4 regions of the Clostridium sp. CTA-17 genome follow, and region 1 is predicted to be linked to each of the others. Evidence: predicted binding sites of a transcription regulator. Region 1 holds the regulator's gene; each other region holds the start of a gene.
What was found. Region 1 encodes Rex, which represses fermentation and respiration genes when NADH is low (regulators of the CRP and FNR family bind a similar motif). Its sites were predicted from a motif close to ATTGTTAANNNNTTAACAAT; they were not measured.
Positions count from the first base shown of each region.

Region 1 (7,960 bases):
ATAGTTTCTTCTTTACAAATTTTATCTAATTCAGCGAAAATTTGTTTTTTGATTTCCATATTTTCAACTGCAGCTTCTATAACTAAATCACAGTCAGCAGCTAATCCTAAATCAGTAGTTCCAGTGATTTTTGATAATACTGCTTCTTTATCTTCTTCAGTTATTTTTCCTTTAGAAACTAATTTAGTAAGACCTTTGTTGATTCCAGCTATTCCTCTATCAACAAACTCGTCTTTGATATCTCTAACGATAACTTCATATCCTTTTTGTGCAAATGCTTGAACTATTCCAGCACCCATTGTACCTGCACCAATTACAAAAATCTTTTCCATATTAAGTTCCTCCTAAATACTCTCTTTAATTGGACTTTTCTGACTTAACAGAAAAGCCCTACACCATTAATTGAAAAATTTTATAAGTTTACCCTTGTTATATTATTTATTAATTAAGCTTCTTCCTTCATAGCTTTTAATTGAGCTATGAATTCTGGAACAACTTTATTTACATCCCCAACTATTGCATAATCAGCAATCTTCATTATTGGAGCATTAGCATCTTTATTTATAGCTATTATCATATCTGAATCTTGCATACCAGCAGCATGTTGAATAGCTCCTGATATACCACAAGCTACATATATATTTGGTCTAACAGTTTTTCCTGTTTGTCCAACTTGGTAATCTTTATCTACCCATCCTTTTTCTACGGCTGCTCTTGAAGCTGCTATTGATCCATTCATAACTTCTGCTAATTCTTTAAGCATTTTAAAGTTTTCTTCTGAACCAATACCTCTACCACCTGCAACTAATACATTAGCTTCTGATATATCAACGATATCTTTGTGTTCTTTAATTATTTCAACAATTTTTGTTCTTATATCATTAGAGTTGAATTTTACTTCAACATTTTCTACAATTGCATCATTTTCTCCTAGTGGAAGTTTTTCAAAAACTCCTGGTCTTACTGTAGCCATTTGTGGTCTATGATCTGGACATACTATTGTAGCCATTAAGTTACCGCCAAATGCTGGTCTTGTTGCTAATAAATCTCCACTTTCAACATCAACATCTAAAGATGTACAGTCAGCAGTTAAACCAGTTTCTAATCTTGCAGCAACTCTTGGACCTAAGTCTCTTCCTATGAATGTTGCTCCTATGAAAATTATATTTGGTTTTTTAGCATTAGCTAATTCACATATAGCTTTTGTATATCCATCAGTTGTGTAATGTTCTAATTCTGGAGCATCAACAACTAGCACTTCATCAGCACCATGTCTTGATAAATCTTCAACCAAATTTTGAACTTTACTTCCTATTAATAACGCTGTTAATTTTGATCCTAATTTATCAGCGATTTTTCTACCTTCACCTAATAATTCTAATGAAACTTTTTGTAATTGACCTTCTCTTTGCTCTGCAAAAACCCAAACGCCATTGAAATCTGCTTTATTCATCTTAAATACCTCCCATAATCCTTAGATGTAGTGTTTTTCTTTTAATTTGCCTAGTACATAAGTAACTGAATCTTTAGGTGATTCTTTAACTATTTCTCCTGCACCCTTAGCTTCTTTAGTCATTGATCTCTTAACTTTTGTTGGAGATCCTTTTAATCCTAATTCAGCTTTATCTACATCTATGTCATCAGCTGACCATACTAAGATTTCATCATCAGATGTTTCAAATATATTTTTAACATTCATGTATCTTGGCTCATTTAACTCTTTTATAGCAGTTAAAAGTACTGGAGCCTCAACTTTTATTAATTCATATCCATCTTCTAAAGCTCTATTTACTAATAATCCATCTTCTTCAACTTTAACGCCTTGAACATAAGTTACTTGAGGAATATTTAAATGTTCAGCTATTTCTGGACCAACTTGTGCAGTATCTCCATCTATAGCTTGTCTTCCTGCGAATATTATGTCATATTCTAATTTCTTTAATGCTCCTGCTAAAGCCTTTGAAGTAGCTAATGTATCTGCACCTGCAAATGCTCTATCAGTTATAAGAATTGCTTTATCAGCTCCCATACATAAAGCTTCTCTTAAAGCTAACTTAGCTTGAGGTGGTCCCATACTTAATACAGTTACTTCTGCTCCATTATTATCTTTTAATTGTAATGCAGCTTCTAAAGCATGCTTGTCCTCTGGGTTTATTATTGATGGAACTCCATCTCTTATAAGAGTTCCTGTTTTTGGATCTATTTTAACAGCTGTTGTATCTGGCACTTGTTTTAAGCAAACTACTATTTTCATCTCAAAGCCCTCCTAAAATTATCTTAATATGCTTCCTGCAATAACCATTTTTTGAACTTCTGAAGTTCCTTCGTAAATCTCAGTTATCTTAGCATCTCTCATCATTCTTTCTACTGGGTATTCCTTAGTATATCCATATCCACCGAATAATTGAACTGCCTTAGTTGTAACTTCCATAGCTACATCTGCAGCGAATAACTTAGCTCTTGCAGCATCTATAGAATATGGTTTACCCTCTTCTTTTAAGCAAGCTGCTTTATATACTAAAAATCTTGCAGCTTCGATTTTAGTATCCATTTCTGCTACCATCCATTGTAATCCTTGGAATGCAGATAATGATCTACCAAATTGTTTTCTTTCTTTCATGTAAGCAACAGCTTCTTCTAAAGCTCCTTCTGCTATACCTAATGCTTGAGCAGCGATACCTATTCTACCACCGTCTAAAGTTTTCATTGCTATTCCAAATCCTTTTCCTTCTCTTCCGATTAAGTTTTCTTTTGGAACAACACAGTTTTCCATGATTAACTCAGTTGTTGAAGAAGCTCTTATACCCATTTTGTCTTCTAACTTACCAATTGAGAATCCTGGGAAATTCTTTTCAACTATGAAAGCTGAAATTCCTCTTGTACCTTGACTCTTATCAGTCATAGCAAAAATTATGAAAGTATCTGCAACTCCACCATTAGTTATGAAAATTTTACTTCCATTTAAGATATAATTATCTCCTTCTAATACAGCTGTAGTTTGTTGTCCTGCAGCATCTGTACCTGCTCCTGGTTCAGTTAATCCAAAAGCACCTAATTTTTCACCTTTTGCAAGTGGAGTTAAATATTTTTCTTTTTGAGCTGGAGTACCGAATTGATCTATTAATGAAGCACATAATGAAGTGTGAGCTGAAACTATAACTCCTGTAGTACCACAAACTTTTGATAATTCTTCAACAGTTAAGATGTAAGATAAAGTATCTCCACCAGCTCCGCCATATTCTTTACTAAAAGGAATTCCCATCATTCCTAATTTAGCCATTTTCTTAACATTTTCCATAGGGAATCTTTCTGTTACATCTATTTCTGCAGCTATTGGTTTAACTTCATTTTGCGCAAATTCTCTAACCATTTGCTTAACTAATTCTTGTTCTCTTGTTAATTGAAAGTTCATTTTAATTACCCTCCTTAAATCCACACAACCATTTTGTTTAAAAAATTACTTGTTTTTAAAGTTCTTTTCTCTTCTTTCTACAAAAGCACTCATACCTTCTGTTTGATCTTCTGTAGCAAAACATTTTCCAAAATCTTCAGCTTCTATAACTACCGCTGAATCTATATCAACTTGCATTCCTCTATCAATTGCATCTTTACATAACTTAACAGCTATTGGTGCATTATTAGCTATTTTCTTAGCTATTGACATTGCTTCTTCCATTAAATTCTCTGGTTCAACAACCTTATTTACTAAACCAATTCTTAAAGCTTCATCAGCTTTTATCATATCTCCTGTGTAAATAAGCTCTTTAGCCTTACCAGGTCCAACTATTCTTGGTAATCTTTGAGTTCCACCAAATCCTGGAGTTATTCCTAATCCAACCTCAGGTTGAGCAAATTTAGCCTTTGTAGTTGCTATTCTTATGTCACAAGCCATAGAAATTTCACATCCACCACCTAAAGCGAAACCGTTTATAGCAGCGATTACAGGCTTGTCTAATTTTTCTAATCTTCTAAACACTTTATTACCTAAAAGTCCAAATTCTCTCCCCTCTTCTTCATTTAGATCTTTCATTTCTGCTATATCAGCACCTGCAACAAATGCTTTATCTCCAGCACCTGTTAAAATAACAACATATATATCATCTTGTTTTTCTATATGGTCTATAGCAGTATCTAAATCCTTTAAAGTTTCTGAGTTTAGTGCATTTAATGCCTTAGGTCTGTTAATTGTTAAAACCCCAATGTTTCCCTCTTTTTCAAAGATTACATTATTTAATTCCATTGTATTTCCTCCCTCATATACCATAGCGAATATATGGTTTTAAATAACTTAACAACTAATAACTAACAACTTAATATTTTTTATCCTATGCTTTTTCCAGAATTTATTGTTAATTTTGTAACAAGCAAAGACAAAAAAAATAATTGAAGTACTCGGTACTTCAATTAAATTATAAAACTTAAAAGTAAATTTTTCAATATATTTTTTTGAAAATCTAATACTATTTTTCCATATTAAACAAATTTTTATAAAATAAAACCAATTTATTTTACATCATTGTGATTTAAAAGATATACTAAAGTCATCATGCTTTCACTTAAGTGTACATTCTCTACTCTTATATCTTTTGGCACCTCAAGATCTATAGGCGCAAAGTTCCATATACCTTTGATTCCGCCTTCAACAAGATCATTACATACCTTTTGAGCATTTGTTCTTGGAACACAGATTATACCTATTTCAATATCATTTTCTTTTACGAAATCTTTTAATTTTTCAACATCTTGTATCTCAACATCTCTTATTTTTATTCCAAACATTCTTGGATTAGCATCGAAAATACCTTTTAATTTAAATCCTAATCTATTGAAACTATTATAGTTTGCAATAGCCTGACCTATGTTACCAGCTCCGATTATAACTGTGTTATAGTCTCTTGTAAGGCCTAATATACTTCCTATGTTATTATATAATTCTTTTACATTATATCCATATCCCTGTTGCCCAAAATCTCCAAAACAATTAAGATCTTGTCTTATTTGAGAAGCAGTAAAGCCTATTTTTTCGCTTAACTCTTTTGAAGATATTCTATCAACATCATTTTCCATTAATTCTTGTAAATATCTATGGTATTTAGGCAATCTTTTTATAACAGCCATAGATATGCCTTTTTTCTTTTCCATTTTAATAGCACCTCTTTCTAAAATTGTTCTTTTTTTAAAAAGCAATTACTTTTTAGACTGTATTCTAAAATCGAATGATAAAATTACAAATTTAACCTTCTAAAATATTACCATAACCTAAAAAGTTTGTCTATATTTTAACATTCTTTTGGTTTCACTATCAAAAATATATGTATTAAAGTGTATTTTTTACATTTAATTGCATTTTTTATATTTTGCAATTAATATTATTAAATTTATACTATTTCATTATAACTTAACTTCATAATAAATTTCTACAAAAAAAATAAGGCTTGCGTGGCTAAAACCCTACGTGCACACAAGCCTATTTAAACATTTCATAATGTTTAATATAAAAGTTTAAGGGAATTATTTACAATCTATACCCTATGCCTGAAAGTATTCTTACCTTATTAAGATAGCAAAAAAACTAATCCTTGTCAACAACATTAGACAAATTTCACGCTTATAATTTTTTATTTTTTAATATTCTACTTGAATTTATTACTGCTATTAGGGTTACACCTACATCTCCGAATACAGCTTCCCACATATTAGCCATTCCTAGAGCACCAAATATTAATATTACAATTTTAACGCCTAAAGCAAAAATTATATTTTGCCATACAATTTTATTTGTTTTCTTAGCTATTTTTATTGCTTTTATTATCTTACTTGGCTTGTCATCCATTATTACCACATCTGCCGCTTCTATTGCTGCATCTGATCCAACTCCACCCATAGCTATTCCTATATCTGCTCTAGCTAATACAGGTGCATCATTAATTCCATCTCCAACGAAAGCAACTTTTTTACCTTTACTCTTATCTTCAAAAATTTGCTCTAATTTTTCAACTTTATTTTGAGGTAATAAACTACAATACGCTTTATCTAAACCTATTTCTTTAGCAACACCTTCTCCAACCTTCTCATTATCCCCAGTTAGCATAATTGTTTGCTTAACTCCTATTTCTTTTAATCCAGTTATGGCTTCTTTAGAATCTTCTTTTATTTCATCTGAAATAACTATATATCCTAACTCGCTCTTTTCATTTGCTAAATAAACAACAGTTCCTATTTCATTGATTGAAGAAATCTTTATATTAAACATATCCATTAACTTTAAATTACCTGCTAAGAATGTTTCTCCATCAATGTCTACTTTTATTCCTTTTCCTGAAATTTCTTCATAATTTGAAATTAAGGCTTTGTTAATTTCTTTATTAAATTCACTTACTATAGATTTAGCAATTGGATGATTTGAGTAATATTCAGTATAAGCTCCTAATTTTAATAATTCTTCATTACTTAACTTGCTTGTGCTCTCTGATTTTTTAACTTTAAATGTACCTTTTGTTAGTGTTCCCGTTTTATCAAAAACTATACTCTCCACATTATTTAGTGCCTCTAAATAGTTACTTCCTTTTATTAAAATACCATTTTTAGAAGCTAAACCAATTCCAGCAAAATATCCAAGTGGTATTGATACTACTAAAGCACAAGGACATGAAACAACTAAGAATATTAAGGCTCTTGAAATCCATTGTGAGAAACCTTCTCCACTTATTACTAAAGGCGGAATAATTGCAAGGGCTAAGGCAGAAAATACAACTACTGGTGTATAATATCTTGCAAACTTAGTTATAAATTTCTCTGTTGGTGATTTTTTATTTCCTGCATTCTCAACTAAATCTAGTATTTTAGAAACTGTAGATTCTCCAAAACTTTTTGTTACTTTTATTTTTAATAATCCACTTTTGTTTATTGATCCTGCTAATACATCGTCTTTTGCCTCAACTTCTTTTGGTAAAGATTCTCCTGTTAATGCAGATACATCAAGAGTTGCCTCTCCTGATAAAACTACTCCATCTAGAGGAACTTTTTCTCCTGCTCTTACCACTATGATTGATCCAACATTAACGCTTTCTGGAGATACTCTTTTTTCCTCTCCATTAAGATCAATTAAATTTGCAAAGTCTGGTCTTATATTCATTAAATCAGATATTGATTTTCTTGATTTATTTACAGCATAATCTTGGAACATTTCTCCTACTTCATAGAAAAGCATTACTGCTACCCCTTCTGGGAATTCTCCTATAGCAAAAGCTCCAATTGTGGCTATAGCCATCAAGAAGTTTTCATCGAATACTTGTCCTTTTAAAATATTTTTAAATGCTCTTAAAAGAACTTCTCCACCTGCTATAATATAAGCTACACCAAAGATAATAAACTCATACATTTTATCTAAATTAACTATCATTCCTATTATAAATAAAACTAAAGCTATACCTAGTCTAAAAAGTTCCTTCTTTTCTATGCTTTGGTTGACTCCTCCATGATTATGAGAATGTCCATGTTCATGAGAATGTGAATTTCCCTCTCCATTATTGTGTTTATGAGATTCTCCTTCTCCACAACATCCATCATTGCATGCATTAGCTGAAGGTTTCATTCTATTTTTATCCTTTAGTACTTTAACATCTGGCTCTAAATCTAAAACTATTTTTTTAACTTTATCTTCTAACTCTCCTTCTGAAACACCTTCTTTAGGAGTTATCAATAAAAGTTTTGTTGAAAAATTAAGCACAGCTTCCTCAACATCATCAAGTTTATTAACTTTATCTTCAATTTTACCAGCACAGTTCGCACAATTTAAGCCATCTAAATAAAGCTTTATATCTTTCATGTCTAAATACCTCCTTTACTCTAAAACGTGATTTAAGCCTTCATTGAATATGTGTTTAACATGATCATCAGCTAAAGAGTAATAAACTATCTTACCATCTCTTCTAAACTTAACTAATCTAGCTTGTTTTAA
Region 1 is NZ_BAAABF010000008.1:102,814-110,773, reverse strand. Features, by position in the region: gene ACYUCG_RS12695 (3-hydroxybutyryl-CoA dehydrogenase) at 1-332, opposite strand, end outside; gene ACYUCG_RS12690 (electron transfer flavoprotein subunit alpha/FixB family protein) at 446-1,453, opposite strand; gene ACYUCG_RS12685 (electron transfer flavoprotein subunit beta/FixA family protein) at 1,475-2,254, opposite strand; gene ACYUCG_RS12680 (acyl-CoA dehydrogenase) at 2,273-3,412, opposite strand; gene ACYUCG_RS12675 (short-chain-enoyl-CoA hydratase) at 3,458-4,240, opposite strand; gene ACYUCG_RS12670 (redox-sensing transcriptional repressor Rex) at 4,504-5,142, opposite strand; gene ACYUCG_RS12665 (heavy metal translocating P-type ATPase) at 5,609-7,828, opposite strand; gene ACYUCG_RS12660 (ArsR/SmtB family transcription factor) at 7,844-7,960, opposite strand, start outside.

Region 2 (7,960 bases), on a different contig from region 1:
TCTTTAATAGAAGATGGCGATTGTATTTTTATAGATGCAGGCACTACAACATATGAATTAATCGATTACTTAGAGGGAAAAGATATACTTGTTGTAAGTAATGGCTTATCTCATATAGATACATTAATCAAAAAAAATATTAAGTGCTATGTAATAGGTGGAAATATTAAAATTTCTACAAAAGCAATAACTGGATGTGATGCATTAATGTGTCTTTCAAAATTTAGATTCGATAAATGCTTTATCGGTGCTAATGGAGTTCATCATACCTATGGGCTGACTACTCCAGATACTGAAGAAGCAATGTTAAAGGAATGTGCAATAAACAATTCTAGAAAAGCTTATTTACTGGCTGACGATTCTAAATTTGGAGAAATTTCAACAGTAAAGTTCTCTGATATTAACAAATGTGTAATAATAACAAACGAAAAACCTGAAGATAATACATATGATAAGAAAACTGATATAAAGGTGGTTGATATTTAATGATTTATACTCTTACTCTTAATCCATCTATTGACTATGTAATAGATGTAGAAAACTTAGAGCTAGGAAAAGTAAACAGAACAAGTAAAGACTTTAAATTTCCTGGTGGAAAAGGAATTAATGTTTCAAGAATTTTAGGAAATCAAAAAATAGATAATATAGCCCTTGGATTCCTTGGTGGATTTACTGGTAAGTTCATTGAAGATAATCTAAACTCTTTAGGAGTAAAAACAGAATTTATAAAAGTAAAAGGTGATTCAAGAATTAATGTAAAAATTAAATCTAATGAAGAAACAGAAATAAACGGTGCTGGTCCAATGATATCAGCTGAAAACTTAGAATCACTGTTTAATAGATTAGATCAATTAGTAGAAGGAGATATATTAGTTCTTGCAGGTAGTATTCCATCTACTCTTCCTAGGGATTTATACCTTCAAATACAAAAAAGAGTTTCTCAAAAGAATGTAAAAGTTGTAGTTGATACTTCAGGAAAAGCTCTTTTAGAAGCTATAAAAAATAAACCTTTTTTAATAAAACCAAATAATCATGAAATTGAAGAGATATTTGATGTAAAAATAAATTCTGAGAAAGAACTTATTAAATACGGAAAAGATTTAGTTTCCCTTGGAGCAGAAAACGTAATAATCTCTATGGCTGGAGATGGAGCTCTATTAATAACTGAAGATGGTGTATTCAAAGGAAACGCACCTAAAGGAGAAGTTAAAAATTCTGTAGGAGCTGGCGACTCTTTAGTAGGAGGTTTCTTAGCAAAATATGTTGAAACTAAAGATTTAATTGCTTCCTTCAAAAATGGAATAGCCTCAGGAAGTGCTAGTGCATTTTCTCTAGATTTAGCTCTTGCTGAAGATGTCAATAAATTATTACCAATTATAAAAATTGAAAAATATGAGGAGGTTTAAAATATGAAAATTTCTCAATTATTAAGTCTTGACACAATAAAACTTGACCTTGCTGCATCTAATAAAAATGAAGTTATAGATCAATTAGTTGATGTTTTATGGGATGCTGGGAAGTTAACTGATAAAAATCTTTATAAAGAAGAGATTTTAAAAAGAGAAAGTTTATCTTCTACTGGTATTGGCGAAAGAATAGCAATTCCTCATGCTAAAACAAAGGCAGTAAAAAATGCATCTTTAGCTCTTGGTATATACAAATACGGTGTAGATTATGATTCACTTGATGGTGAACCTGTTAATATAGTATTTATGATTGCTGCTCCAGCTGGAGCAAATGATGAACATTTAGAAACTCTATCTAGACTTTCAGTACTTTTAATGAATCCTGAGTTCAAAAGTGGACTTTTAAATGCTAAAACACCAAAGGAAGTTATTTCTCTTCTTGATAAATTTGAAGAAAATGAAGAATCTGATGAAACTCAAGATTCTAACGAAACAGAAAATAATTCAAATAAAAAATATATCTTAGCTGTTACAGCATGTCCAACTGGTATCGCTCATACTTATATGGCTGCTGATTCACTTAACAAAACTGCTAAAGAAATGGATATACATATAAAAGTTGAAACTAATGGTTCAACAGGAGTAAAAAATAGATTAACTCAAGAAGACATAGATAAGGCTGATGGTATAATAGTTGCAGCCGATAAACAAGTTGAAATGGCTAGATTTAATGGTAAAAAAGTTGTAATAGTTCCTGTAGTTCAAGCTATGAAAAGACCAAAAGAATTAATAAACGAAGCATTAAGTGGCTCTGCTCCAGTTTATTCTCATTCTGGAGATTCTTCTAATCAATCTTCTGGCAAGACTGAAAGAAGAGGATTTTATAAACACTTAATGAATGGTGTTTCAAATATGTTACCATTTGTTGTTGGTGGTGGTATATTAATAGCCATATCCTTTATGTTTGGTATTCATTCAGCTGAAATAAATGATCCTACTTTTAATCCAATAGCTAAATTATTAAAAGACATTGGTGGAGGAAATGCTTTCTTCCTTATGATTCCTGTTCTTGCTGGATTCATTGGATCAAGTATAGCTGATAGACCTGGATTTGCTCCTGCTATGGTTGGTGGTTTAATCGCTTATAATAGTAATTCTGGATTCTTAGGTGGATTAATCGCTGGTTTCCTTGGTGGATACGTAGTTGTATTATTAAAGAAAATATTTAGTAAATTACCACAATCATTAGAAGGTATTAAACCTGTTTTACTTTATCCTCTATTTGGTATCCTAATAACTGGTGCCTTAATGTACTTAGTAATTGTTGGACCTGTAACTGCTTTAAATAATAGCATAACAATGTGGTTACAAAACATGGGAACTGGAAATTTAGTTATTCTTGGAATAGTATTAGGTGGAATGATGGCTATAGATATGGGAGGCCCTATAAATAAGGCTGCATTTACTTTTGGTATAGCTATGATATCTTCTGGAAATTACTATCCACATGCTGCTATAATGGCTGGTGGTATGGTACCTCCTTTAGCTACAGCGTTAGCAACTACTTTCTTCAAAAATAAATTTACTAAAGATGAAAGAGATGCTGGTGCTACTAACTATATAATGGGATTAACTTTTATAACTGAAGGGGCTATTCCATTCGCTGCAGCTGACCCATTCAGAGTTATTCCTGCTTGTGTTATAGGTTCAGCTCTAGCAGGAGGATTATCAATGATATTTAAAATAGGTTTACCTGCTCCTCACGGTGGAATATTAGTAGTTCCAGTAGTTGAAGGAAATCCTCTTTTATATATTCTATCAATATTAGTAGGCTCCGTTGTAGCTGCCCTAATAATAGGATTCTTAAAGAAACCTGTAAATGAAATAAATAAATAAATAAGTTAATATATAAAATAAGTCTTAATAAAACTTACAAACAGTATGAAGAGAATATCTAGATGAGCTTTAGAATTTAAATTATTAGCGAAATCTAGTAATTCTCGGAATATGTTTGTAAGTTTTATTCTTAACTTTTTATAACTAACCTTTGTATTTTAAGTAATTAAAATTTAACTACTAAGCAATAAGTTAAAACCACCTGAAAATAGATGGTTTTATTTTTTTAATAAATAAAAAAGATTAGATAGAAATTCTTTTTATGATTCTATCTAATCTTTAATTAAAATTTTCTATTATATTTATATACTTACTTTTTCAAACTATAATACAAATTTAAATATTTCAACTACTATAGCAGCTATACATGCGCTTATTGGGATTGTTAATATCCAAGCCCAAACTATATTCTTAGCAACTCCCCACTTAACCGCTTTAGGGTTTTTAGAAGCTCCAACTCCCATTATGGTAGTTGTTATTATGTGAGTTGTACTTACAGGTGCATGGAACATAGTAGCTATTCCTATAACTCCTGCTGCCCCAGTTTGTGCTGCAAATCCATTAACAGCGTTTAATTTAGCAACGCCACTTCCCATTGTTTTAATTATTTTTTGTCCGCCTATTGAAGTTCCTGTTGCCATTGCAATTGCACATAAAGCTATAACCCAAGTTGGTACTTCAAAAGTAGATAAAAATCCTCCACTTAAAAGTGCCATAGTAATTATACCCATTGATTTTTGAGCATCATTACCACCATGGTTTAAAGCCATTAATGCTCCTGAAACCACTTGTAATTTTGAGAAAATTCTATTTACAGGTCCTGGTTTGCATCTTCTTAGTGCCCAGTTTAATAAAATCATAAATATGTATCCAACTATTAGACCTATAATTGGTGATAATATAAGCCAAAGAATTACTTCATCAAAAAGAGTTCCCCAACTTACTATGTTAATTGAATGAGAATAAGCTATTCCTCCACCTATTAAAGACCCTATTAAGGCATGAGAAGAACTACTTGGAATTCCAAAATACCAAGTAATAAGATTCCATATAATAGCCCCTAATATAACTGCTGCAATAACCCATAGAGGTATTTTACTTTGATCTACTATACCATCTCCCACAGTTTTAGCAACTTCAGTTCCTAAAAATGCTCCAACAAAGTTAAATACAGCACATAAAGCTATAGCAGCCTTAGGTGAAAGAGCTCTTGTGGAAATTGATGTAGCAACGGCTGTTGCAGTATCATGAAATCCATTTATAAAATCGAAAGCTAATGTTAAGAGAATAATAACAACTGTTACAGCTAAAGTACTAGACATACTTCATCACTACTCCCTCAACTATATTGGCTACAGCCTCACAACTATCTAAAGTTGCCTCTAAGAATTTGTATATTTCTCTCCATTTTATTATATCAAGAACTGGAGTTTTTCCATCTTCATCAAATAATTCTGATATCATTTGTCTATAGAAAATATCTCCTTTGTTTTCTATTTTATTTATTGAAATTACTCTTTCTGTAATTTCTTTATTTTTCTTTTTCATATGTTTAAATTCTTCCATTAAAGATACTAGCTCTCTTGATGCATCAACTATTAAACTTCCTAAAACTTTAGCACCTTCTTTAGATTCATTTATGTTGAACATAGTGAATCTATGCATAGTACTTTCTATTGAATCTAAAATATCGTCCATTCTTTTTGTTATAGAAAATATATCCTCTCTATCAATAGGAGTTATAAAAGAATTATTCAGCTCTTCTATAAGTCTATGAACTATTTCATCTCCTTTATGTTCTAACTCTTCAACTCTAGCCACGTGGCTTGTTTTATTTTCAAGATCGTCTAAGGCTTCACTTAATATTACTGCTGCTTTTTCTACATTTTTTGCTTCATCGATAAACATATCATAAAATTTATCGTCTTTAGGATTTAAGTTAAACATTCGTATTTCATCTCCTGGTTCTCATTATGAATTTTTATTGAACAAATCTAGTATATCATAATATTTTTTTAAATTTAACATTCAATTAATTAATTAACTTACACTTAACACAGAATGTATCTTTATCCATTTATTATATAAATACACCTCATTTTATTTAATATAATTAAATAAAACCATTTAAAAATCTATTATATTATTAATTATATGTAAATCCACTTAACATTGTATTATATATGACTCAGCACTTTATTAATATTTTATTAAAAACACTTCAATTATATTTTATTTTAAAAGTCTTTTAGCTTCTAAAGCTCTTTGTATTATGGTTATAAATATTATTAAGGAAAATATATTTGTTACTAAATCTAATTTTATAGATGATAATAAAATCATAAGTGAAAAACAAATAAATCCTTCTGATCTTTCTGCAAGTCCTGCTTGGTATCTAAAAGACTTCATACCATTATTTTGAGCTAAGGCTCCTACTGTTAAAAATATAGTCATAGATATTAAAATCATCATTGTTAATATTAAAAGCTCTAATCTACTATTCTGAAATTTTAAAGCTAAGACAAATATTATACTTAGTTCAACAATTCTATCAAAGGTTATATCTAAAAGTGTTCCAAAAGGGCTAGTTAAATTCTTTTTTCTTGCCATAGCACCATCAACAGAATCTAAGTATCCTGATATCCAAAGAAAAACTACTGATAAAATCAATTTATCAAAATAAAGAAATACCGAACTTAAAACTCCTACTATTAGAGCTATTGTACTAACACCATTTGGTGTTAATCTTAACTTTAATAATGTATTAGCACCTAAATCTATTATTGGATTTACATACTTTCTTCCATAAGTATCTAACATTATTTTTCTCTCCCTCTATTTTAAACTTTCATTTGCTTTTATTTTTATTAGATAAGTATGCAAACTACTCTCCCCTTATAGAAGTGGAAGCTTCTTGGTAATATACCTAACGGTACAAGTTTCCCCAAGCTTATATGGTAGTTCCTACCCCAATTTTAAATTAACTCTCTTTTCCTACTTTGTTTGCTAATTTAATTCTGTTTATCCATTGATTAATTGTGCTTATATTCTTTTGGCTTTTAGCTTTGCCATTAATAACATCTTCATTAAAAATAAAGTCTAATATGTGTAGTGCATTCTTATCTGAAGATTTAAAGGTATTTACACAGGATTCACAGTAAGAAACTATATTTTCACATTCTGTAGAATTAGCTCTTTTATTCTTTTGACTTAACCATAATTCCTTATTTGTAACTCCTACCATTCCTCCACAACCACAGCATTCAGTTTTACTTCTATTCTTCTCAAATTCTACTATTTTAATTCCTAAATCTTTAAGTATGCTTCTAACAGCTTCATGAATTTGTTCTTCTTTTTTTATAGGACATGGATCATGCAGGGCAAATTCTTCTTTAAAATCTGAATATTTGTTTTTTAGTTCCTTTGGTACTCCAAATTCATTTATAACTTCCCAAAGTGTTATTACTTTAATATCTTTAAAAGCTTCTCCAAAAGTCTTATAACAATTTTCACAGGCTACTATTATTTCATCAACTTCCTTAATTTTTAGATTATTCTCTATATCATTTAAATTGCTTTCAAATAATTCTAAGTTTCCAATATCCTTTGAAGGTTTTCCACAACATTTTAGAAGTATCTCTACTTCTCCTAAATTTTCTATTAAGTAGTCCTTTATTTTAAAAATAATTTCATTGTTATATCCACTTAAGCTACACCCTGGAATAAACACTCTTTTTATTTTTTTATGATTATTTTTTGATGTTAAAAACTTAGAAAAGCTACCTTTTTGATGATTTTGAACAACCTTTAAATTAAACTTCTTGCTAGTATTTTTAAAATTTTCTCTATAAGATTTTATTCTTAAATTTTGAAACATTTCTTTTAAGTTTATATCTTTTGGACATGCTTCAGTACATGCATTGCAAAGCATACAAGAATATGAAATTTCATCATAACTTATTTTATTCTCATCTATATCTCTTAATATATTTTTAGGACTTTCTCCAAAAGTATTCATCATTGGACAAACCTTGTAGCAAAGTCCACAATTAACACAATCCTCTAAATTTTTCTTTAGTTCCTTATTTGTCATTTTTACCTCTTTTCTCATTCCAGACTTTTTTCCCTACATATATTGCTATACTTAAAGCAAATAAAATTAGAAGTCCACTCATAAGTAATTGTGCTCCCCCAGTAAGCATACCTCCAACATAAGAATATACTATTGTGGCAGGTAATTGTCCAATACCTGTAGCAATGAAAAATGACCAAAAGTTCATTGATGTAAGCCCCGCAGCATAACTAACTAAATCAAAAGATATAAAAGGTAGCAATCTTGCTATAAGTATAGTATGTTTACCATACTTTTCAAAGAAACCATCTATATCCTTTAATGCAAATTTACTAGTTAACTTTTCAACTGCATCTCTTCCTAATCCTCTTGCTATATAAAAACATAATGCTGCCCCAGCCATGGCACTACTCCATGATAATATAGCACCCTTAACCCATCCAAATATAGCTGCATTGCTTAAGGTTATTAAAAAAGCTGGTATTGGTGCTATTACAGATTGAAGTACCATTAATAAAAATGATGTTATAGGTGCCCATATTCCAAAAGATAATATATATTCCTTTATCATATCTAAATTCATACT
Region 2 is NZ_BAAABF010000005.1:183,304-191,263, reverse strand. Features, by position in the region: gene ACYUCG_RS10470 (DeoR/GlpR family DNA-binding transcription regulator) at 1-486, shown strand, start outside; gene pfkB (1-phosphofructokinase) at 486-1,406, shown strand; gene ACYUCG_RS10460 (PTS fructose transporter subunit IIABC) at 1,410-3,302, shown strand; gene ACYUCG_RS10455 (inorganic phosphate transporter) at 3,626-4,624, opposite strand; gene ACYUCG_RS10450 (DUF47 domain-containing protein) at 4,617-5,249, opposite strand; gene ACYUCG_RS10445 (CDP-alcohol phosphatidyltransferase family protein) at 5,535-6,122, opposite strand; gene ACYUCG_RS10440 ((Fe-S)-binding protein) at 6,283-7,395, opposite strand; gene ACYUCG_RS10435 (TVP38/TMEM64 family protein) at 7,385-7,960, opposite strand, start outside.
Region 2: ACYUCG_RS10450 (DUF47 domain-containing protein) is a predicted target of Rex. The motif match lies at 5,312-5,331, and genes of this name have one in related genera.

Region 3 (7,960 bases), on a different contig from region 1:
AATATTTATTAAGAATATTATATTTAAAAATAAGTGCATAAGAATTCCTCCTTTGTATTTAAAAAAGTTTATCAGTCTAAATTTTTTTAATATATATTAGACTGATAAACTAAAAATGTTACCTTATATATATTTGTTCTAAAAGTTCATTTATGTTGACAGTACAATTTTCAGGGGTAGATGCTAAAAGCTTTATTCCCTTATAGCTTATTCTAAGTTTACATTTGCTATTTTTGAGTTCACTAGCAAATTCTAATATAGAATTCTTATCTAAGTCCATATTAAAAGAACTTAATATAGTAAGATAAAGATATTCTGTGTAAAGATATTTGTGACTTGCATAATTTTCGTAAGAATCTATGCCTTCACATAGGAATTTAACATAATCATCTATGTGATTGAATATTTCAGAAAGTTTATCCCTATAAATAAATTTTATAGAGTCAATTTCTAAGAATGCCTTATTTAAAGAAAATAAAATATCTTCCTTTATTACTGATACTTCTTCCGCTGAAAAAGTTAAATAAAGATTTAGATAAGAATCTCTATTAGAAAAAATAGTCTTTAAGTATCTTATAAATGAATAAAAATCTTCTCTATTGTTACCAGGTTCTATTTGAAATAGTATTTTAAAGAATAAATTCCAATGAAAATCATAATTCATAGCATGGGCAAGTTTATTACCAATTGAATTAGAAAATTCTGAGTCAAAACATAGAGGCTCAGCACCTATGGATAATTTGTTTTTAAAAGATATGGAATCCTTAAAAACTTCGTTTAATCTTACTGAGGTATTTACAAAAGTATTATAATATTCTTGAGAAGTATTACAATTGTTTTTAGTAAATATATAATCTATTATTATGTCACAGGCATTTCTAAAATCAACAGATATACCTAAATCATGTTTTACTTTAGAAGAGTATATATCATATATCATTTTAGAAAGTAAAATTTCAATACCTTCTTTTTTTAATCCAACACCATTAGAATTATCCATGTGAGAATTAACATGGTTGAATATAGTTAGAAGTTGATTATCGATTAAACATAAATTGTTTTTAATAGAATTAAGTATATTCTTATAAAATTTATCCCCTAAAATCATATTATAGTTTTTATATATGATTTTATGTTCAATTTCACCCCAAAAATTATTTACCATAGATTTTATTTGAAGTTCAAAATTAAACTTTTCTTCTTCATTTAGAATAAATCCATCTATTCTATATAATTCAAAACCATTTTTTTGTTTTAAAGGTTGATGTTCTCTAAGGTCTAAAAATATATTTGGATTTTGCGATGAGTAAGAAAATCCATCCTCATTAGTGCAATTAAATATTGTTCTTATAAATTTAAATATATGTTCCTCATCTTCTATAAATCTACATTCTATTCTGACACCTATTAAATCAGATAGGTTTCTAAATAAATCCGTAGGGGAATCATATTTTATGTAATAATTATGTCTTATTATTTTCTCTTTTAAACTAGAAGCAGATTTTACTCTAGTTGATATATTAAAAAATCCTTCACAAGAGTTCTCTAGTAAGGAGTAGAAAAAATCATCAAGCAAATTTGCGCTATAGGCCAAATCTTTTTTCATATCCTTAAGTAATTCTAAAGTACCTTTTGTAAATTCAAAAACTTTTAATTCCAAATTTAAAACACCGTCCTTGTTAGTTTATAAGTAAAGTCAGTATAGTTTAATAATACCAACATATAGTAAGTATAACAATAGAGTAATTTTAAATAATATTATATATAAGTGCTTTTAGAAAAATGAATAATTTGTTAATAAAACCTCCTTATAATTAAATATTAATTATATAAATGATTTATTAATAATAAATTATAAGAAAAAAACAGTACTAATTAATAAATTCTGAAAGTGAAAAATAGACTTTGACTTTCTTTGACTTTTATAGTATTATAATTACATAAGATACAAAAAAGAGAATATTGAGGTGATAAAATGAATGCAGATAAAATGACATTAAGAGTACAACAAAGCTTAAACGATGCTTATGAAATAGCAGTTAAATATAATAATCAACAATTAGATATAATTCACTTATTTTCAGCATTAGTAAATCAAAAAGATGGTTTAATTCCTAATATATTTGAAAAAATGGGTGTTAACATAGAGTCATTAAAAAGAGACATTCATGTTCAAATAGATAGAATGCCTAAGGTTTTAGGAGAAGCAGCACAATCATCAGGGGTTACTGCTACAAGAAGAATAAATGAAGTATTAATAAAGGCAGAAGAAATTTCAAAACAATTTCAAGATTCATATATAAGTGTTGAGCATGTAATGCTTGCAATGATTGATATAGATAAAAATGGAGCTGTAGGAGAAATCTTAAGAAAAAATAACATAACTAAAGATGGATTCCTAAAAGTTTTAAATGAAGTTAGAGGAAGTCAAAGAGTGGATTCACAAGATCCAGAAGGAACTTATGAAGCTTTAGATAAATATGGTACTAATTTAATAGAACTTGTAAAACAACATAAATTAGATCCTGTTATAGGAAGAGATGAAGAAATAAGAAGAGCTGTTAGAATCCTTTCAAGAAAAACTAAGAATAATCCAATACTAATAGGGGAACCTGGAGTTGGTAAAACTGCTATAGTTGAAGGATTAGCAGAAAGAATTGTAAGAGGAGATGTGCCAGAAGGACTAAAGGATAAGATAATTATTTCATTAGATATGGGTGCATTAATAGCTGGTGCTAAATATAGAGGAGAATTTGAAGAAAGATTAAAAGCTGTTTTAAAAGAAGTTCAAAGTTCAGAAGGAAAAATACTTTTATTCATAGATGAAATTCATACAATTGTAGGCGCTGGTAAAACAGATGGTGCAATGGATGCAGGAAACTTAATTAAACCAATGCTTGCAAGAGGTGAGTTACACTGTATAGGAGCTACAACTTTTGACGAATATAGACAATATATAGAAAAGGATAAAGCTCTAGAAAGAAGATTCCAACCTGTAATAGTTGAAGAACCAACAGTTGAAGAAACTGTATCTATTTTAAGAGGATTAAAAGAAAGATTTGAAATTCACCATGGAATTAGAATACATGATTCAGCAATAGTAGCTGCTGCAAAACTTTCTCATAGATATATTCAAGATAGATATTTACCAGATAAGGCTATAGATTTAATAGATGAAGCTGGTGCTATGATAAGAAGTGAAATAGATTCTCTTCCAACTGAATTAGACATTATAAGAAGAAAGATTTTAATGCTTGAAACTGAAAAGGAAGCTTTATCAAAAGAAAATGATGATGCATCTAAGGAAAGATTAGTTTCTTTAGAAAAAGAGCTTGCTGAACTTCAAGATAAAAATGATGAGATGACAATTAAATATGAAAAAGAGAAATCTCATATTTCAGCAGTTAGGGACTTAAAGGCTGAGTTAGATGAAGCAAGAGGATTAGCTGAAAAATATGAAAGAGAATATGATTTAAATAAAGTTGCAGAACTTAAATATGGAAAAATTCCAGAACTTGAGCGTAAAATAAAAGAACAAGAAGCAAGTATGGAAAAAGACAATGAAAATGCTTTATTAAAAGAAGAAGTTACTGAAAATGAAATTTCAGAAATAATCTCAAAATGGACTGGAATTCCTGTTACAAAACTAGTTGAAAGTGAAAGAGAAAAACTTTTAAGACTAGAAGAAGAATTAAGAGAAAGAGTAATAGGTCAAGATGAGGCTACAACTGCAGTGGCTAATGCTGTAATAAGAGCTAGAGCAGGTCTTAAAGATGAAAGAAAACCAATAGGATCATTTATATTCTTAGGACCTACTGGAGTTGGTAAAACAGAGCTTGCAAAAACTTTAGCTAGAAATTTATTTGATAGTGAAGACAATATAGTAAGAATAGATATGTCTGAATATATGGAAAAACATGCAGTATCTAGATTAATAGGACCTCCTCCAGGATATGTAGGATATGAAGAAGGGGGACAATTAACAGAAGCTGTTAGAAGAAACCCATATTCAGTAATATTATTTGATGAAATAGAAAAAGCACATGATGATGTATTTAACTTATTCCTTCAAATATTAGATGATGGTAGATTAACAGATAATAAAGGTAAAACTGTTGATTTTAAAAATACTATAATAATCATGACTTCTAATATAGGTAGTGGATACTTATTAGAAAATAAATCTAATGAAGGTATAGAAGATGATATTAGAGAAAATGTTATGAATGAAATGAAGTTAAGATTCAAACCAGAATTCTTAAACAGAGTAGATGATATCATAATGTTTAGACCTTTAAGCAGTGAAGGAATCAAGAAAATAATAGATATCTTCTTAAGAGACGTTGAAAATAGATTAAGAGAAAGAAATATAACTCTTGAAGTTACTGACAAAGCTAAGGAAATATTAGCTGAAGAAGGATATGACCCAGTATATGGAGCTAGACCATTAAAGAGATATATAAGTAATGTCTTAGAAACTGAAATAGCTAAGAAGATAATTGCAGGAGAAATTTATGATGGATCTGTTGCTTTAATAGATGGAGTAGATGGAAAAATTATAGTTTCTAGAAAATAAAATATAGTAAATTTATAAGGAACATAGGTTTAACAAATCTATGTTCCTTATTTTTGTGTAATTTTAAATATATTTTAAATAAAATGATAATAAAAAACAAATTAACAATGAAAACATTTTAAATTTATAAAATATTAATAAAAAACTGTAGAAAATTGAAAATTTTATGGTTATAATATTTTTAAAATACGAAAATAAAAAAATAATAAATATAAAATTATAATTTAAAAAGGAGAGATAAGAGTGGAACTGATAGGAATAGTAATAGTAATAATAGGATTCGCACTTAAATTTGATACTATAGCAGTTGTATTAGTAGCAGGGTTATCAACTGGCTTAGTAGCACATATGAGTTTGTATGAAATATTGGAAAAACTAGGCTCAACTTTTGTAAGTCAAAGACACATGACATTATTTATACTAACTTTACCTGTAATAGGTATGTGTGAAAGATTTGGTTTAAAAGAAAGAGCTATAACCTTAATAAAAAATATGAAAAATATGTCAACTGGAAAACTTTTAAGTTGCTATTTATTTATTAGAGAAGTTGGGTCTGCAGTTTCACTAAGATTAAGTGGACAAGCACAATTTATAAGACCACTTATAAATCCAATGGCTCAAGGAGCAGCTGTCAGTAAATATGGAGAATTAGATGATAAAAATAAAGATTTAATAAAAGGAACAGCGGCTGCAATGGACAACTATGGAAACTTCTTTGGACAAAATGTATTCTTAGCTAGTTCAGGAGTTCTTTTAATAGCAGGAACATTAGAAGAACTAGGATATGGAGTTAATGCTTTAGAGATAGCAAAAGCTTCAGTTCCAATAGCTATAATAGCTTTAATATTAGGAGTATTACAAAATAGATTGTTAGATAAAAGGCTAAGTAGAAACCTATCAAAGAACAAAGAAGAGATAAAATAGGGGTGATAATTAATGAATATGCAAATGATTTCTAATATATTGCTTGAAATCTTTTATATAATAGTAGGACTTTTAATGTTAAATACTGCAATTGATACATTAAAAGACAAGGAACATAAAACTAGAATAGGAACAGCAATCTTTTGGACCATATTAGCAATTATATTTATAGCTGGGGCAGCTATTCCACCTGTAGTAGTAGGGGCTTTACTTTTAGTTATAGGAGTATTAACTGCAAGTAAACAAGTAAATATAGGAAACCTAAAGATGCCTAATGTAGATTTTGCAGAAATGCAAGCTAAAAAACTAAAGAATAAGATTTTTTTACCTTCAATTGTAATAGCAGTTGGATCTTTAGTTATTGCACAGTTTACAAGTTTGTCAGGAACCGTTGCCATAGGGATAGCTTCTGTTGCAGCTGTAATAACAACTTTCTTAGTATTAAAGGCTAAACCAAAGCATTTAGTAGAGGATAGTAATAGGATGGTTCAATCAGTTGGATCTACAAGTATATTACCTCAGCTTTTAGCGGCTTTAGGAACAGTATTTACTGCAGCAGGAGTAGGAGATGTTATATCATCAGGTATATCTAATTTTATTCCAGAAGGAAATATATTAGCAGGCGTAATAGCTTACTGTGTAGGTATGGCTGTATTTACTATGATAATGGGAAATGCATTTGCAGCATTCTCAGTTATAACTGTTGGAATAGGATTACCATTTGTATTTGCTCAAGGAGCTAATGTAGCCATAGCAGGAGCTTTAGCATTAACTGCAGGATATTGTGGAACATTATTAACGCCAATGGCAGCAAACTTTAATATTATGCCAGCAGCCTTATTAGAGACAAAAGATAAGAATGTGGTTATGAAATGTCAAAGTTTATTTGCTATAATTTTATTAGTTATACATATAGCTTTAATGTATTTCTTAGCATTTTAATTAACTAGGTATTAGAAAGTAAGGAGTGTATGAGAATGAAAGTATTAATTACAGGATTTGATCCCTTTGGAGGAGAAAGTATAAACCCAGCTTTAGAAGCTGTTAAAATGATACCAGAAAATATAGAGGAAGCTGAGGTTATTAAATTAGAAATACCTACAGTTTTTGGAAAATCTATTAAAAAAATAGAAGAAAAAATAGAAGAAATTAAACCAGATGTAGTTATTTCTGTAGGACAGGCTGGAGGAAGATTTGGTGTAACTCCAGAAAGAGTAGCTATAAATATGGATGATGCGAGAATAGAGGATAATGAAGGAAATCAACCAATAGATATTACTATATATGAAGATGGAGAAAGTGCATACTTTAGTAATTTACCTATAAAAGCAATGGTTAAGGAAATGGTTGATAATGGAATACCTGCATCAGTTTCTAATACAGCTGGAACTTTTGTTTGTAACCATGTTATGTATGGAGTTTTATACTTAGTAAATAAAAAGTATAAAAATATAAGAGCTGGATTTATACATGTACCTTATATTCCAGCACAAGTTGTAAATAAACCTAATACACCTTCTATGTCTATTAATGATATAGCAAAAGGATTAGAGCTTAGTATAAAGGCTATAGTTTTAAATAATAATGATATTAAAACTGTAGGAGGAGCTGTTTGCTAATGTTAGAGCCAAGGATAAAAAGAAAAATCTTCGTTTATGGAAGTTTAAGAACAGGATTTTTTAATTATGAAAAATACTTAAAAGGGAAAGTTATAAAAAGTGAATTAGGAAGAGTAAAAGGAACTTTATATCATATGCCTAAAAAGGGATATCCTGCTTTAATTGAAGGGAATGGGTTTGTATATGGAGAAGTCATGACTATTCTTGATTACGAAAATGTTATAAATGCTATGGATCTTATGGAAGGATACTTAGGAGTCAATAATAAAAGCAATGAATATAATAGGATTGAGATGGATGTTGAAATTTTAGGAAAGAAATCTTCTGAAAAGTGTTATGTTTATTATTATGCAATGAATGATAAAGAGAACTTTGAAAATAACAGTATATTAATAAAGGATGGAAATTGGAGAATCTTTATGCTTGAAAAAGTTTCTTAATACTAAAAAATAAGAGGTAAGAATTTTCTTACCTCTTATTTTTTAGTATTATTTCATTGATTGTTCGTATTTTTCTACCATTCTTTTAACCATTTCTCCACCAACGCTTCCGCATTGTTTTGAGCTAAGGTCTCCGTTGTAATCTGAGAATGGTACTCCCATTTCATTTGCTACCTCATTTTTGAATTTTGCTAATCCGTTTTTTGCTTCTGGAACTAATTGTGCCATTTTGAATTCCTCCTTTAAGTTTAATTAGATTTTTTGAAAGGTTAAGTGTTCTTTTCCTTTCATTATTATGATGTGCAGAATTGAATTTAATAATCTATAAACTTATATCCATAATAGGTTTAAAAAACATATTATGGTACAAAATTCTAAATATAATTAATTTGGTTTATAAA
Region 3 is NZ_BAAABF010000002.1:228,584-236,543, forward strand. Features, by position in the region: gene cls (cardiolipin synthase) at 1-39, opposite strand, end outside; gene ACYUCG_RS05335 (GTP pyrophosphokinase) at 119-1,660, opposite strand; gene clpB (ATP-dependent chaperone ClpB) at 1,976-4,576, shown strand; gene ACYUCG_RS05345 (DUF969 domain-containing protein) at 4,820-5,500, shown strand; gene ACYUCG_RS05350 (DUF979 domain-containing protein) at 5,513-6,442, shown strand; gene pcp (pyroglutamyl-peptidase I) at 6,478-7,119, shown strand; gene ACYUCG_RS05360 (gamma-glutamylcyclotransferase family protein) at 7,119-7,559, shown strand; gene ACYUCG_RS05365 (alpha/beta-type small acid-soluble spore protein) at 7,608-7,787, opposite strand.
Region 3: ACYUCG_RS05345 (DUF969 domain-containing protein) is a predicted target of Rex. The motif match lies at 4,699-4,718, and genes of this name have one in related genera.

Region 4 (7,960 bases), on a different contig from region 1:
AGAACTTCTTTCTAGTATACCTGGTGCTGGTACTTCTATAGCTCTGTATCCATCATTTTTAATAGGTCCTTTTCCGTCTATAGGTTGACCTAATGAATTAACAACTCTACCTATTAAGGCCTCTCCTACTGGTACTTCAACTATTTTTCCAGTTCTTTTAACGATGTCTCCTTCTTTTATACCTTCTTCAGATCCTAAAAGAACACAACCAACGTTATCCTGCTCTAAGTTAAGAGCCATACCGAAAACTTGATTAGGGAATTCAAGAAGTTCACCTTCCATACATTCTTCTAATCCGTAAACTCTGGCAACTCCGTCACCTATCTGTATGATAGTACCAGAATCAACAGTTTCTAACTCTTTTTCATAGTTTTTTATTTCATTCTTGATTATAGAAGTTATTTCTTCTGGTTTAATATGCATAGACTCACCTCTATTCTCTCTTAAGCATTATCTGTTTCATATCGTCAAGTCTAGATTTAACAGTACCATCTATAACATCATCGCCAACTCTGACAAAAAGTCCTCCAATGATACTTTTATCTATTTCTTGCTTTAATAAAATTTTCTTTGAGTATTTATTTTCTAACTTTCCTACAAGTCTTGTAACTTCATCTTCTGTTAATGGAACAACACTTTTTACTTCTGCAAATAAAGTATTGTTTCTTTCTAGATGGATTTTTTCCATTTCTCTTAATTTTTCTCTTAGATAAAGTATTCTATCTTTTTCTATAAGAACCATTAAAAATGAAAGTAACTCGTCATCTATTTTTCCTTCAAATATGTTTCTGAAAGTTTTTTTCTTTCTTACAGTACTAATTTGAGGATGTTTTATTATTTCATAAAGTTCATTATTTCCATAAATAATATCACAGATTTCTCTTAAATCATTTAAATATTCTTCAACTTTATGCTTTTCTTCCGCAACTTCATATAGAGCTAAGGCATATCTACGATCTAAATATTCATACATAATTAGATACCTACCTTTTCAATAAAATCATTTATTAATTCTCTATGTTTAGATTCATCAATAGTTTCTCCAAGTGCTTTTTCTGAAAGCATTACAGAAATATCAACTACTTGTTGCTTTAACTCGTATTTTACTTTTTCTTCTTCTCTTTGAATTTCAATATTAGCTCTATTTATTATAGCCTCAGCTTCTCTATGAGCATCATCAACTATTTCTTTATAAATTCTATCAGCTTCTTTTTTCTGTTCTTCTCTAAGCTTTCTGCCCTCTTCTTTAGCAGATTTAAGAATTCTTTCATTATCTAATCTTAATCTTCTTGCTTTTTCTGCATCTTCATCGGCCTTTAAGATAGTTTCATCTATAGCCTCTTGTCTTGCATCGATGGCTCTTTTGATTTTGTCCCAGAAAAAATGTTTTAGTATAAGAATTAATATTATAAAGTTAATGATTGTAGCTAATATTCTCATAAAATTTAATTCCATATATCAATCACAGCCTCCCTTCGGAGTCAATTATATTAACTCTATTATCTTCATTTATTAATTACTATAAGTTCTTAATAAAAAGTACGCAATTTGATATTAAACAACGAATAATAATATTATTGAAATTACTAAACCATATATAGCTGTTGCCTCTGAAAGACCAGCTCCCATGATGAATAAACTTTGGATTTTATCTGATGCTTCTGGTTGTCTTGCAGTAGCTTCTATTGCTCCTGCTGTTGCAATTCCTATACCGATTCCGGCTCCTATACCTGCTAATACAGCTATACCTGCTGCTAATAACTTCATATCCATTAAAAATTCCTCCTTTTTTAAATCAAAGTAAAGTTATTTTGATTTGTTCATTTAATTTTTCTAATGTTCTGCTGTCATTTTAATATTTACCATTGTTAACATAGTAAATACTATCATTTGTATTGTTCCGTCGAATACATCGAAGAAACCATGTGCAACTATTGGCACACCTAACTGAGCTATCCATCCTATATGTGCTAGACCTGAATACATTAAATCTATTAATAGAGTGGCAGCTAACATATTACCAAATAAACGTAGTGCAAGAGATACTGGGAAAATAATTCTCTCCATTAAGTTTAAAGGTAACATTACTGGATAAGGCTTAAAGTATCCTTTTATATACCCTCCAACATGACATTTACGTATTGCGTTAACGTGAACAACAACAAAGGAAGTAATTGTTAATGCTACTGCAACACTTAAATCTTGAGTAGGAGGTGCAAGCCCTATTAATCCATAAAGGTTTAATACAAGTAGGAATACTGCTAATGTTCCTATATAAGGTACAAAACCAATATAACTTTCCCCCATGTTACTCTTTACCAAGTTATAAACTGTTTGATAAAGTGACTCTAAAACAACTTGTAACTTACCTGGTTTATTTTTAAGATTTTTAGTTGACAATATAGCGAATATTGTTATAACAAGCATTGCTGCCCATTGAAAAATAATTGTACTACTAATTGTTAAACTACCAATCTTAACTGTAAACATTGGTGCAAAGATATCCACGGAATCACTCCCTTTCTATCTTAGTATTAATTTATATATGTATATAAATATTTATTTATTATTTTGATAAGGCCTTATTCTTTTTTGTATAAATAAATATTGATATCTGATGTGAAATAAATCCTATTAAGTAAAATGCTAATACTTTAACATCTTTCATAAATATTACTGTAAATAAAAGAATTAATATCATTCTTAATACAAAACTTAATTGTATCTTTAAAGCTCCTCTTCTTTTATTTATTACTTTGTGAATTACAATTGCATTTACTGTAAAATTAATTGTAGCAACTATACTTCCAACTAAAAAAGCCACCCCAAATCTAAAATTAAATAAACTAATTAATAGGGTTGCTATTATTGTTAATAAAATGTTAGTCTTCATAATTGAAAAAACTAAACTTTTAATTTTAGCGTTCACATATAACCTCCATAGTTCCGCAATGTTACTTTACTAATTATATTCCCGAATTTAATATTAATAAAATTTAAATTTTGGTTGAATTTATTAATATTCTGATATTTTAAAGTAATTTTAACTATTTCCTTCATTTTTACTCTTAAAAACTCTCATTTACTCTTTTATAAATTATTTATGAATGTTTTTGAATTTATCATTTCATTTTTCTGAATTTTTAAATTACTATGTAAGAACTTAAATTAAATTTCGATTACTATTTTCGATTTTGAAATCCTTTTTTAAAAGTTTTTGTTATAAAATTGTATCTTTTATAGGCTTTTTTATCAAAAAAATTTCAAACCACTATTAAGAATAAAACATACAACTTAAAAGGTTTTGAATAACCTTTTTAATATTTATTCACATTTTTTTATTTTTTTTTTTCAAAATTTAAGATTTTAAATATTTTTCTTCACTTTAATCCTATTTTTTTCTATTCTTCTTACTATTATTCATGTTTTTTTATATAAAATTAAATAAATTATATATTTTTACTATGAATTTTTATTATTAATTTCGTGCATATTTTTAAATATATTTTTAGATTTAAACATGATTTACAAAAAATTTTTAATAAAAAAGATACCATCCTCAAATAGGATAGTATCTTTAAATATATATTATAATAATGGTAAACTTATTATCTTTCTACTATTAAAGCAGTTCCCATTCCTCCACCTATACAAAGTGTTGCTAAACCTCTCTTAGCATCTCTTTTCATCATTTCATGAAGTAATGTAACTAATATTCTAGCTCCTGAAGCTCCAACTGGATGTCCTAAAGCTATAGCTCCACCATTTACATTAACTTTGCTCATATCGAATTCTAAATCTTTAGCAACTGCTAAACTTTGAGCTGCAAAAGCTTCATTTGCTTCTATTAAATCAAGATCTGCAACTGTTAATCCAGTTCCTTCTAAAGCTTTTTTAGTAGCATAGAATGGGCCATATCCCATAATTGAAGGATCTAATCCTTTTGAACCATAAGAAACTATTTTACAGATTGGAGTTACTCCTAATTCTTTTGCTTTTTCAGCACTCATAACAACTAATGCAGCAGCACCATCATTTATACCTGATGCATTACCAGCTGTAACTGTACCATCTTTTTTGAATGCTGGTCTTAACTTAGCTAATTTATCAGCTGTTGTTCCAAATCTAGGGAATTCATCAGTATCAAATACTATTGGATCACCTTTTCTTTGTGGAATTACTACTGGAACTATTTCATCTTTGAATTTTCCAGCTTTTATAGCTGCTTCTGCTTTCATTTGAGAATTTGCAGCAAATTCATCTTGCATTTCTCTAGTTAATCCCCATTGTTCTGCTATATTTTCTGCAGTTATACCCATGTGGTATCCATTAAATGCATCTGTTAAAGCATCATTGACCATAGCATCGACCATTTTTCCATCGCCCATTCTTTGACCAAATCTTGCAGTTCTTAAAACATATGGTCCTTGTGACATGTTTTCCATACCACCAGCTACTATTACGTCAGCATCTCCTGCTTTTATCATTTGAGCTGCTAAAGCAACACATCTTAAACCTGAACCACAAACTTTATTTATTGTCATTGAAGGAATTTCAACTGGTAAACCAGCTTTTACAGCTGCTTGTCTTGCAGGGTTTTGTCCTAATCCAGCTTGAATTACATTTCCCATTAAAACTTCATCAACACATTCTGGTTTTACACCAGCTTTATTTAAAGCTTCTTTAATAACTAAAGCTCCTAAATCTACAGCAGGAACATCCTTTAATGAACCACCAAATGAACCTAATGCTGTTCTTACTGCACTTGCAATAACTACCTCTCTCATATCAAAAACCTCCCATTTAGGTAAAAATTTATCAAAAATCTATATTTTTTCTAACTGATTTAATTATAACCATAAATTTACTAGCTTTCAATATTTTTTGTTAAATTTTAAACAATCTTTTTTATTATTTTTTCTCTTTTCGAAAAAAAAGACAGATAATTTAGCTTTATTATAGAATTCTTTCATTAAAATTTCTATAATATTCTAAATATCTGTCTATTTATACCATTTATTCAAATTATATTTATTAAACTTTTTAACAAAGTGTTATTTACTTATAAATTCTTCTACTTCTTCATCATTTTTTCCAAAGTAATTTAAAATAGCTTTTACTATTCTTTCAGAAGCTTTACCATCTCCATATGGATTTATAGCTTTACTCATTTCTGCATAAGCCTTTTCATCATTTATAAGTGAATTAGCTTCTTTTAATATTTTTTCAACATCAGTACCAACTAATTTAACTGTTCCTGATTGAACAGCTTCTGGTCTTTCTGTAACATCTCTTAAAACTAATACTGGTTTTCCTAAATGAGGAGCTTCCTCTTGTAATCCACCTGAATCAGTCATAACCATAAAACATTTATTCATTAAGTTATGAGTTTCTTTTGTATCAAGTGGTGGTAAAAGATGTACTCTATCTTTACCATCAAGATTTTTATAAACAACCTCTTTTACAACTGGATTTAAGTGAACAAGATAAACTAATTCAACATCTTTATTATCTTCAACTATTTTATTTAAAGCTGTACAGATATTTTCTATACCTTCTCCCCAGTTTTCTCTTCTATGAGCAGTTATCATTATAACTTTTTTGTTTTCAAAATCTATTTTATTTAATTCATCATTTTCAAAAACATAGTTATCTTCTACAGTATGTTCCATAGCATCGATTACAGTGTTACCTGTAATTTTTATGTCGTTTTCATTTATTCCTTCTCTTAAAAGGTTAGCTTTTGATCCTTTAGTTGGAGCAAAATGTAAATCAGCTAAAGCACCTGTTAATTTTCTATTCATTTCTTCTGGGAATGGGAAATATTTATCAAAAGTTCTAAGTCCAGCCTCAACATGGCCTACTCTTATTTGTTGATAGAATGCTGCTAATCCTCCAGCAAAAGTTGTTGTAGTATCACCATGTACAAGTATCATATCTGGTTTTTCTTCTGTAAATACCTTTTCTAATCCCTCTAAAACTCTATTTGTTATTCCAGTAAGAGTTTGACGATTTTTCATTATGTCTAGATCAAAGTCAGGCTTTATATCAAATAGTTCTAAAACTTGATCTAACATTTCTCTATGTTGAGCAGTTACACAAACCTTTGATTCTATTTCCGGTCTTTTTTCTAATTCTTTTACTAATGGAGCCATTTTTATAGCTTCCGGTCTTGTTCCAAAGATAGTTAAAACTTTTATCTTTTCCATGAATCATTTACCTCCAAAAATAATTAATAGCTACTTAAAATAAGTAGCTATTTAAATTATAACTATTTTGTTCCAAATAGTCTATCTCCTGCATCACCTAATCCAGGAAGGATATATCCATGATCATTTAATTTCTCATCAATACATGCAACATATATATCAACATCTGGATGAGCTTTTTGTACAAACTCTATTCCTTCTGGTGAAGAAATTAAACACATAAGTCTTATTTGCTTAGCTCCTCTTTTCTTTAAAAGAGTTATAGCATCTGCAGCTGAACCACCTGTAGCTAACATTGGATCAACAACTATTATGTCTCTTTCAGCTATATCTTGTGGTAATTTGCAGAAATATTCTACAGGTTGAAGAGTTTCTTCATCTCTGTATAATCCTATATGACCTACTTTTGCTGCTGGGATAAGTTGTAGCATACCGTCTACCATACCTAATCCTGCTCTTAATATTGGAACTATAGCAACTTTTTTACCAGCTAAAACTTTACATTTAGTTTTACAAACTGGAGTTTCTATTTCTATTTCTTCCATAGGAAGATTTCTTGTTACCTCATAAGCCATAAGCATAGAAACTTCACTTACTAGTTCTCTAAAATCCTTAGACCCTGTATTTTTATCTCTTATAAAAGCTAACTTATGTAATATAAGTGGATGTGTTATTTCTGTTACTTTACTCATTGTATCTTCCTCCTAAAATTTATATAAAAATATTTTTTATCAAATTATTTTGAATACTTTTCTTCAATAGCTGTTATTTTATCTATTCTATTTTGGTGTCTTCCACCTTCAAATTCTGAATTTAAGAAAGTATCAACTATATCTAAAGCTAATCCTGGACCTACAACTCTCTCACCCATAGCTAGAATATTTGCATTGTTATGTTGTCTTGTTGCATGAGCACTAAATGTATCAGAACATAATGCTGCTCTTATTCCTGGAACTTTATTTGCTGCTATAGATATTCCTATCCCAGTTCCACAGATTAATATACCATATTCAAATTCTTTTTTAGCTACAACTTCTGCAACCTGTATAGATATATCAGGGTAATCACAAGAATCTGTGCTGTATGTACCAAAATCTTTTACCTCAATACCTTTTTCTTCTAAATGTTTTATCACTGTGTTTTTTAAATTAAATCCACCATGATCGCAACCAATTGCTATTTTCATTTCATTAACCTCCATTATACCTGTTTGTTTTAATATATTATTTTAAAAAAAGTGCTTTTTCAATGACTAATAACACTACTTAATTTAAAAAATTAAATAGTAAGTCAAATAAAAAAGCACTTTTTTTTATTAACTGGAAGAACACTAAATAAAGATATTAAACTTTCAAAAAAAACAAATATAGAATTTTTAAAAAATATAAATTCAAAACAGTTCCTTTTTCTCAAAAGTTTCATTTTTATCTAGCTCCTTCCATATATATTCTTAAACTATTGTTATGTCAAATCCACAGGATTTTTTTAATCTATTCATTATGGCTACGCCCAAATCTTTTTCCTCAAAGGCCTCAGTTATTATAACATCTACCCCTAAGTCATCAAAAGCTCTAAGCATTTCAAATAAATTTTTTGTTACAGAAGTTAAGTCTTCTCTAGTTCCTAATGATTTTACTATTCCTTCATTGTACATAGAAATTGTTTCATCAGTTGCCATAATTCCGACCTTTAAATCTTCATCTATGTAATTATGCACTATTTCTTTAATTTTTTCAACCATTTTATTTATT
Region 4 is NZ_BAAABF010000004.1:271,953-279,912, forward strand. Features, by position in the region: gene atpA (F0F1 ATP synthase subunit alpha) at 1-423, opposite strand, end outside; gene ACYUCG_RS09395 (F0F1 ATP synthase subunit delta) at 434-973, opposite strand; gene ACYUCG_RS09400 (F0F1 ATP synthase subunit B) at 976-1,455, opposite strand; gene atpE (ATP synthase F0 subunit C) at 1,555-1,773, opposite strand; gene ACYUCG_RS09410 (F0F1 ATP synthase subunit A) at 1,834-2,508, opposite strand; gene ACYUCG_RS09415 (ATP synthase subunit I) at 2,567-2,929, opposite strand; gene ACYUCG_RS09420 (acetyl-CoA C-acetyltransferase) at 3,609-4,787, opposite strand; gene wecB (non-hydrolyzing UDP-N-acetylglucosamine 2-epimerase) at 5,055-6,209, opposite strand; gene upp (uracil phosphoribosyltransferase) at 6,272-6,901, opposite strand; gene rpiB (ribose 5-phosphate isomerase B) at 6,946-7,395, opposite strand; gene ACYUCG_RS09440 (L-threonylcarbamoyladenylate synthase) at 7,660-7,960, opposite strand, start outside.
Region 4: ACYUCG_RS09420 (acetyl-CoA C-acetyltransferase) is a predicted target of Rex. The motif match lies at 4,884-4,903, and genes of this name have one in related genera.